2 regions of the Gilliamella sp. ESL0254 genome follow, and region 2 is predicted to be linked to the other one. Evidence: riboswitches for the same ligand, from Rfam matches in the RefSeq annotation. Region 2 holds a riboswitch; the other holds the start of a gene.
The links. A riboswitch is a leader RNA that binds a small molecule or an ion and turns the genes downstream of it on or off. The one in region 2 is predicted to bind preQ1.
Positions count from the first base shown of each region.

Region 1: another riboswitch for preQ1. It lies ahead of queF (preQ(1) synthase); the one in region 2 lies ahead of queD (6-carboxytetrahydropterin synthase QueD).

Region 1 is NZ_JAAEDU010000001.1:1,051,113-1,055,547, forward strand. Features, by position in the region: gene GYX25_RS04875 (7-cyano-7-deazaguanine/7-aminomethyl-7-deazaguanine transporter) at 92-772, opposite strand; gene queC (7-cyano-7-deazaguanine synthase QueC) at 819-1,475, opposite strand; gene queF (preQ(1) synthase) at 1,505-1,978, opposite strand; PreQ1 riboswitch class I at 1,981-2,025, opposite strand; gene GYX25_RS04890 (DUF1090 domain-containing protein) at 2,182-2,610, opposite strand; gene coaA (type I pantothenate kinase) at 2,632-3,567, opposite strand; gene yihI (Der GTPase-activating protein YihI) at 3,738-4,229, shown strand.
Region 2 is NZ_JAAEDU010000001.1:937,819-942,253, forward strand. Features, by position in the region: gene clpB (ATP-dependent chaperone ClpB) at 1-2,176, opposite strand, end outside; PreQ1 riboswitch class I at 2,463-2,508, shown strand; gene queD (6-carboxytetrahydropterin synthase QueD) at 2,512-2,940, shown strand; gene GYX25_RS04430 (7-carboxy-7-deazaguanine synthase QueE) at 2,937-3,551, shown strand; gene GYX25_RS04435 (hypothetical protein) at 3,709-4,435, opposite strand, start outside.

The DNA.
Region 1 (4,435 bases), 110 kb from region 2:
GTGATTTTTTAGTATTAAACATAAAACTCACCAAAATAATAATGAGCTTTATGTTTGTTAAGGTGAGACAATAAATTTTAGAGTTTAATAATCAATTATTTTTAGGCGCTGAGACTAATTTTTTTAGGATAAAATTTAAAATCATTCCGTAAAGTGGCAAAAAGAATAGCCCACAAATTAGAATTTTAAAACTATAGTCCATTAACGAAATTTCGGTCCAATGATTTGCCATAAATTCATCGCTACTTTGATAAAATGCGATAGCAAAAAAGACAATAGTATCAATACCATTACCAAAGATTGCTGATGCAGTTGGTGCCACCCACCATGATTTATTTTTTCTTAAATAGTTAAAAACAGTGATATCCATCAATTGCCCAACTAGATAAGCAGCAAAACTGGCTAGCGCTATTCGAAATACAAAGCTATTAAATTCGGTCAATGCCGAAAAGCCAACCCAATGTGTCTCAAAAAATAGCACCGAAATAAGGTATGAAAATAGCAATGCGGGGATCATCACCACAAAAATGATCTTTCTTGCCAAACTTGCACCATAAATTCGAATGGTTAAATCGGTGGTTAAAAAGATAAATGGAAAAGTGAAAGCCCCCCATGTGGTGTGAAAACCAAAAATATCAAATGGGATTTGGACTAAATAATTGCTTGAAGCAATAACTAAAATATGAAAAAAAGCCAACCAGTAAAGCGCTTTTTGCTGTTGCCCACGGGTAAAGTTTTTTTCTATCGATTCGAAATGATTCTGTAAGTACATCTTTTTTCCTTTTTAATGGGGTGAGAGAACCCAGTTATTAATAAATCTATCTAGCCCTGGCCATATATTCTTGCAAGCCCTTATCGCGCAGCAAACAACTAGGACACTTGCCACATCCCCCATCAACCCCGTAATAACAGGTGTGGGTATGTTGTTGGACATAATCAAGATAACCCAGTTTATCGGCCATTTCCCACGTTTGTGCTTTGGTTAAATACATCAGTGGTGTAATAAGATTAAACGCATAGTCCATGGCTAAATTCATCGATACATTCATTGATTTAATAAAGATATCACGACAATCTGGATAGCCGCTAAAGTCGGTTTCACAAACACCAATAATAATGTCAGCAATGCCCTGCTGTTTGGCATGGCAGCCAGCTAAAAGTAAAAAGAGCATGTTACGCCCATCCACAAACGTATTAGGATAATCGCCATCTTGAGCCGCTTGAATTTCTTGTGAGTCGTCGATGAGCGCATTATTTGTGGTTTGTTTGATAACTGATGTATCAATGACAGTTTGCTTTATACCTAAATCTTTGGCGATCCATTTGGCTTTTTCAAGCTCAATTGCATGACGTTGACCATAATGAAAGCTGATTGCCTGAACGTTTTCACGTCCATAATCGGCAATGGCTTGCAGTAAGCAGGTAGTTGAGTCTTGCCCGCCAGAAAATATAACGAGTGCTTTACGAGTCTGCATTAAAAGTTCCTGTTTGGATGGATTATAAATTAGCGATTATCCACTTTTTCTGGATACATATCGTGATTAGCTAATCGATTAGCCGCAACTTGTTGCCAATGAGTACCTGATTTGCCATAGTTGGCGTAAGGATCAATCGAAATGCCACCGCGTGGTGTAAATTTGCCCCAAACTTCAATATATTTAGGATCCATTAATTTAATCAGATCTTTCATGATGATATTAATGCAATCTTCGTGATAATCACCATGATTACGAAAGCTAAATAGGTAGAGTTTTAGCGATTTACTTTCGACCATTTTGATATTGGGTACGTACGAAATATAAATCGTCGCAAAATCAGGCTGACCAGTGATAGGGCAAAGGCTAGTGAACTCTGGGCAATTAAATTTAACAAAATAGTCGTTATTCGGATGTTTATTATCGAACGTTTCGAGTATTTCAGGACAATAGGTTGTAGGATAGCGAACAGACTGATCGCCTAGTAGTGTAATTTTATTCATGATGTTCCTTAGTTTTTTAGCGTGGGAGGTTTACGAACCACGTAACAAGCCGCACACCATACTCTTTTTAAATAAAAAAGTCTAGTGTGGTAAAAAATACAAAATATCAAACTAGCACCATCAACAATAACCATTGATAGTGTTAATGATAAAAACACGGTGGAAAAGCAAGCAAAGTGGGTAAATAATCTATCTGTTACTGCTTATCTTAATTTTAATTCTTGATAAAATTTAGCTAATTCAGCTTTAGCTTCATTGAGTTCTTTTTCGGCATCGGCTAATTTGGCTTGTTGTTTGGCAATTTTGTGCTCATTACCTTTTGTTTTTGCCTGATTCAATTCTTGGGTTCTTTCGACAACTTTATCTGTCTTTTCTTGAATTTTTTTATTATATTTTTCTTCTAATTTATCATTTGAACAATAATTATTGACATCATGTAATGCCTTTTCAAGCCCTTGAACTTGGTGAGAATTATTATTTTTTTTGGCATAATCAATCTGTGTTTCAATAGTTTGTTTTTTGCTTTCACACGTTAATCCTTCAGAATGTTCTGAAGCATAAGCACCAAGCGAAAATAAACTCGCCAAAGTAATAATGGTTACTTTAGTCATGACTAGAATTACTGATTTCATATCAATTTCCCCCCTTTTACCCTATTTTCTTAATTGAACCAAATCAACTTTGTGATTTTTACCTTTAGTCAGGATTAAACTCGCCCTTTCTCTTGTAGGTAAGATGTTTTCAACCAAATTTAACTCATTAATTTCACGCCAAAGGCGATTAGCAATGTTGACAGCCTCTTGTTCTGGCAGTTTTGAGTAGTGGTTAAAGTAAGAGTTGGGGTCACTAAATGCACCGGCTCTAAATTTTAAAAAGCGGTTCACATACCAATCATGTAATAACGAAACCTCGGCATCCACATAAATCGAGAAATCGACATAATCAGAGACAAAAACACGGTTATTTGCTTGCGGATAATTCAAGGTGCTTTGTAGTACATTTAATCCTTCAAGAATCAAAATATCTGGGCTATCAATCACCATTTCTTCACCTTCGACAATATCATAAACCAGATGAGAATACACCGGTGCTTTAACGTTAGCTTGTCCTGATTTTATATCCGCAACAAAATTGATCAGTTTTTTAATATCATATGATTGTGGAAAGCCTTTTTTGTTCATTATCCCACGCTCTTCAAGGCATTTATTGGGGTATAAAAACCCATCGGTTGTCACTAACGCTACTTTACGATGCTCTGGCCAACGCGTTAACAATGCCTGCAATACCCGTGCAGTTGTGCTTTTGCCTACTGCAACGCTACCGGCAATACCAATGATATAAGGGATTTTGTGACTTTTGCCTAAAAACTTAGACAGTACCGCCTGCCGGCTAAAGCTGTTACTAATATAATAATTAAGTAATCTTGATAAAGGTAAATAGATGTCACTGACTTCATCCATAGATAAGTCTTCATTAATGCCTTGTAAAGAAGTTAACTCGTCAGGGGTTAACGTCATCGGTACTGCGTTACGCAAACTTGCCCATTCTTGACGGTTAAATTGCATATAAGGGCTCAAATGATTTTTCATTTTATTTTGTTCTCTAATTCGATCTGACAAATTTATTGGGCCCAGATTATACATAAATCTCTTTTTTTACAATCTTAAATTAGCATGACTGCTTCATCATAGCTATATTTAAGACTTACTGATAAAATACGCTGGTTAAATGATTAACCCTAATATTAAACAGAGATTGTATGTTAAAGAATAAATCGAAACAAAAAACTAAAAAAAGCCGTCAAGAGATTAATGAAGAGTCTCGTGAGCTAAAGCGCAAACGTAAGCACAAAGGCTTACCAAGTGGCTCTCGCTTTAATAATCAAGATGATAACAAAAATAAAAATTCGACAAACAAAAGCAAAGATCCACGCATTGGCAGTAAAAAACCGATTTCATTAGTTGTTGAAAGTGCTAGCAATGCAATAAAACCGGTTAAACAACCGAAACCGGCTAAAACAGTTTTATCGCCACAACAAGAATTAGAACAATTAGAGAACGACCCAAAACTAGATATGTTACTGGATTTAGTAGAGCAAAATGCCAAACTCACTAAAGATCAACAAACTTATCTTGATAGCAAATTAAATCGTATTGATGAGTTAATGCAAGAGCTCGGTTATACTGATGATGATTTTGAAGATGAAGAAGAAAAGAAAGAAGATATTGTTAGTTTATTAAAACGAAACTAATAAGGGATAACTGTCATTAGTACTTATTAGTATCTTCTCAATGCAAGCAGAAATAAGATCCTAGTCATTTAATTTCTGCTCATAATTTAAAATTAGAAACTATTATTTTTTATACAATCCGTTGATAACTTAAAAGCGAGCGAATCATAATGCCAATATTAATTATGTTAAGTTTATATTTTGGGTTATTAGTCTGCACATTGTTA
Region 2 (4,435 bases):
GAATTAGGTCAGATCCTAAGTTTGATGTCATAATTATGACGGTATTACGAAAATCAACCGTGCGACCTTGGCCATCAGTTAAGCGTCCATCATCGAGAACTTGCAGTAAGATATTAAAGACATCTGGATGCGCTTTTTCGACTTCGTCAAGTAAAATGACTGAATAAGGTCGACGTCTAACTGCTTCTGTTAAGTACCCGCCTTCTTCATAACCAACATAACCCGGAGGTGCACCAATTAAGCGAGCAACAGAGTGTTTTTCCATAAACTCTGACATATCTATACGCACCATGGCATCTTCGCTATCAAACATAAAGTTAGCCAGTGATTTGCAAAGCTCGGTTTTACCTACCCCTGTTGGTCCTAAGAATAGGAACGATCCAATTGGTCTGTTTGGATCTGAAAGCCCTGCTCGGCTACGGCGAATTGCATTAGCAACCGCTAATACCGCTTCGTTTTGGCCAATGACACGTTTATGTAAAGCATCTTCCATATGTAATAGTTTGTCTTTTTCGCTCTCAAGCATTCTAGAAACCGGAATACCTGTCGCTTTAGATAGCACTTCGGCAATTTCGTTATCGGTCACTTTGTTACGCAATAACTTCATGGTTTTGCCTTCTAACTGAGTTGCTGAAGCAAGTTTCTTTTCGAGCTCTGGTATTTTGCCGTATTGTAATTCAGACATTTTGCTCAAGTCGCCAGCTCGACGTGCTTGCTCTATTTCAGTACGCGCTTTTTCTAGCTCAGCTTTGATGCTTTGCGTGCCCGAAACAGCTGCCTTTTCTGATTTCCATTCTTCTTCAAGTGATGCATATTCCTTTTCTTTTTCGGAAAGTTCATCGTTTAACATCTCAAGTCGTTTTTTACTGGCGTCGTCAGACTCTTTTTTAAGCGCTTGTTGTTCAAGTTTAAGTTGAATGATGCGCCTTTCAAGTCGATCTAAAGATTCAGGTTTGGAATCCATTTGCATACGAATGCTGGATGCAGCTTCATCAATTAAGTCAATTGCTTTGTCAGGTAACATGCGATCTGAAATATAACGATGCGATAACGTTGCCGCAGCCACAATTGCCGGATCGGTAATTTGTACATGATGATGCAGTTCATAACGTTCTTTTAAGCCACGCAAAATGGCAATAGTATCTTCAACTGTTGGCTCAGCAACATAGACTTTTTGGAAACGACGCTCTAATGCCGGATCTTTTTCGATATATTGACGATATTCATCTAGTGTTGTTGCGCCCACGCAGTGCAATTCTCCACGCGCTAATGCAGGTTTTAGCATATTACCGGCATCCATTGCACCATCGCTTTTACCTGCACCAACCATGGTATGGATTTCGTCGATGAACAATATTATGCGACCTTCTTCTTTTGCTAAGTCTTTAAGCACGGCTTTTAACCGTTCTTCAAATTCACCACGATATTTAGCACCCGCAATTAATGCGCCCATATCTAGCGATAAAACGCGTTTATTCCGCAATCCTTCAGGCACTTCGCGGTTAACAATACGTTGAGCTAAACCTTCCACAATGGCGGTTTTCCCCACGCCTGGTTCACCAATTAATACCGGATTATTTTTAGTACGGCGCTGTAATACCTGAATTGTTCGGCGAATTTCTTCATCACGACCAATAACAGGATCAAGCTTACCTTGTTCTGCTCGTTGAGTTAAATCAATAGTATATTTTTTAAGAGCACCACGTTGATCTTCTGCATTAGGGTCGTTCACGTTATCGCTACCTCTTACTTGATTGACTGCTTGGCTAAATTTGTCTTTATTGACGCCTGATCTTTTAAGAATATCACTTAAGCTACCTTTGTCTTCTAAAGCGGCTAATATAAAGAGTTCTGATGATATATAACTATCGCCATTTTTTTGGGATAATTTGTCGCATAGATTTAATACACGAACAAACTCTTGTGATGGCATAACATCCCCACCCACACCTTGAACTTGGGGTAATCGATCAATGGCTTGCGTTAATTCTTGTTGCAAAACAGCGACATTTGCACCAGCAGTAGTCAATAATGGCGTTACACTGCTACCTTCTTGATTAAGCATGGCTGATAGAACATGCACAGGCTCTATATATTGATTGTCTTTACCTAATGCCATTGACTGCGCATCAGCTAAAGCTTGTTGAAACTTGTTTGTTAATTTATCTAACCTCATAGTATTTATCTCCTGAGCAATAGATTTGGATTCAATGCTTAACACATTCAACCCATTTGCATGTGATCTAAATGTGTGTTGCAATCTAAATTTCAAGAGCAAATTTAGAATATTTTTTATAAAATTTATACAGCAAGATCAGCAAATATTTAAAGCTTAACTAGCGTTAAAAATAAAGATGATCGCAATTCAATCAATTACCACTCAATGTTGTTTTAAATAAAACTTGCAAGATGACAACTCAGCTTTTATCTATTATATTAGCGCCTTTATTTTGTTAGGTTAGCTAACCGTGGTTCGTAACCCATCCCACGTAAAAAAACTAGGAATATAAAATGTTCAAAATAGCTAAAGAGTTTCAATTTGACGCCTGTCATATGCTAGATGGGCACAATAAAAAGTGTCACAATCTGCATGGTCATACTTATCGCTTATTAGTCGAAATTAGCGGTGATCTTATCGATACTGGTTCGAGTCAAGACATGGTCATGGATTATGCTGATCTAAAAATGATTGTTAAACAGCATATTATTGATCCACTGGATCACGCTTATCTTTACAACCAAAATAACCCAAATGAGTGCCGTATAGCCACGTTACTACAAGAAATGGAGCGCAAAATTTTTGCCTTTCCATGCCGCACTACTGCTGAAGCAATGAGCAAATTCATATTTGATTGCCTGTCGCAATATTTGCCTGTTTCGATGATCAAATTATGGGAAACGCCAACTTCATATTGTGAATATCATCGGAGCCAAAAATGATCGAATTTCGCATTGTTGAAATCTTCGAATCTTTACAGGGCGAAGGTTATAATACAGGCATGCCTGCTGTTTTTATCCGTTTTGCTGGGTGCAATTTAAATTGTGCTTGGTGTGATACTAATTTCCGCCAATTTACCCGGATTACGTTAGATACGCTGCTTGCTAGAGTGAGTGAATATAACAGCAAAAACATTATTATTACTGGCGGCGAACCGACTATGGTTAAAGCATTATCTCAATTGCTTGTACCATTAAAAAATGCGGGTTATTTTATTGCCATTGAAAGTAATGGACTTGGCAAAGTTGATCCGCTTATAGATTATATAGCTCTTAGCCCTAAGTTTTGTTATCGGTCACGCTATCAAGAAATAGTACAAACTACTGCCAATGAAGTGCGGATTGTTGCCGAAAATCATGCTGATTTTATCCCTTTTTGCCAATATATCGAAACTCAAATTCACGCCAAACGCTATTACCTTTCACCGTGCGAAAAAAATGGTGCGTTTAATATGTTTGAAACCATTGAACTATTGGGGAAAATCAACAAAGATCGCTTTGATAATAAATGGCTACTTAGTGTACAAAGCCATAAGTTTGCCAATATTGATTAGTCTTTTAAATTGAAGGAAACGGTTTTGCTATTAAATAGCAAAACCGCTTGGCATGCACTTTTTAATTACTCAGCACGCCAACTGTGCAGGGTGCTGTTCTTTGATAAATTATTTTTTATTTACACCATAAGTATCCCCACAGCCTAAGGATTAGAATCTAAGGCGTGGTGCAAAGGCCATAGTAGTTGTAAGAAGTTCTTTCTTTGCGCACGGTACCGCCGAGCGTGACATGGAACCCTGAGCCATTAATAACATCATCCGTCCAATAATAGAAGCTGTCAACGAAGTTCGCACCGACGTAATCAGACATGCGGCCCCATTCAGAGAAAAACCCAGCACCAATATGACGCATGTAAAAACCCTTAGACCCCCACGGAGTGGCCCCGTTTATACCTCCATAACATGGAAAAGCACTTGTGATACCACACCGATGGTTAGTCAAGTCCTTGATCTTAGGAAGACGATAACCTAACCTACTACACCAAGAGGAATGCTCAGGCTGCGTCGCTGCTCTATTGTTACGATTGACGAACCACTGTTTTAACACAAATCCATATTTAATCATCACATTACCACTTCTATCCCTACCCTCTAACTCAAAAGTATGTGGTAAACTTGGCGCATTTAAAGAACTAGGACTAGTTGTATTTATCTGACTAGTACTCGCTTTAGGACCATTTAACATTACCCTCGTTACAGGCTGAGAGTTAATAAGCCAATTATCACTGTATCTTCCCCATGTGACTGTTGCAGTTATCCCATCATGAGAAACAGGAGACCACGTCAACTGACTTCCATCCATTCCACCGATATCTAAATCAAAATACAAACGATCAGCACCTGTTGTCGGAAAATTTTGGCTGTATAATGTGGGATTGGTTGAT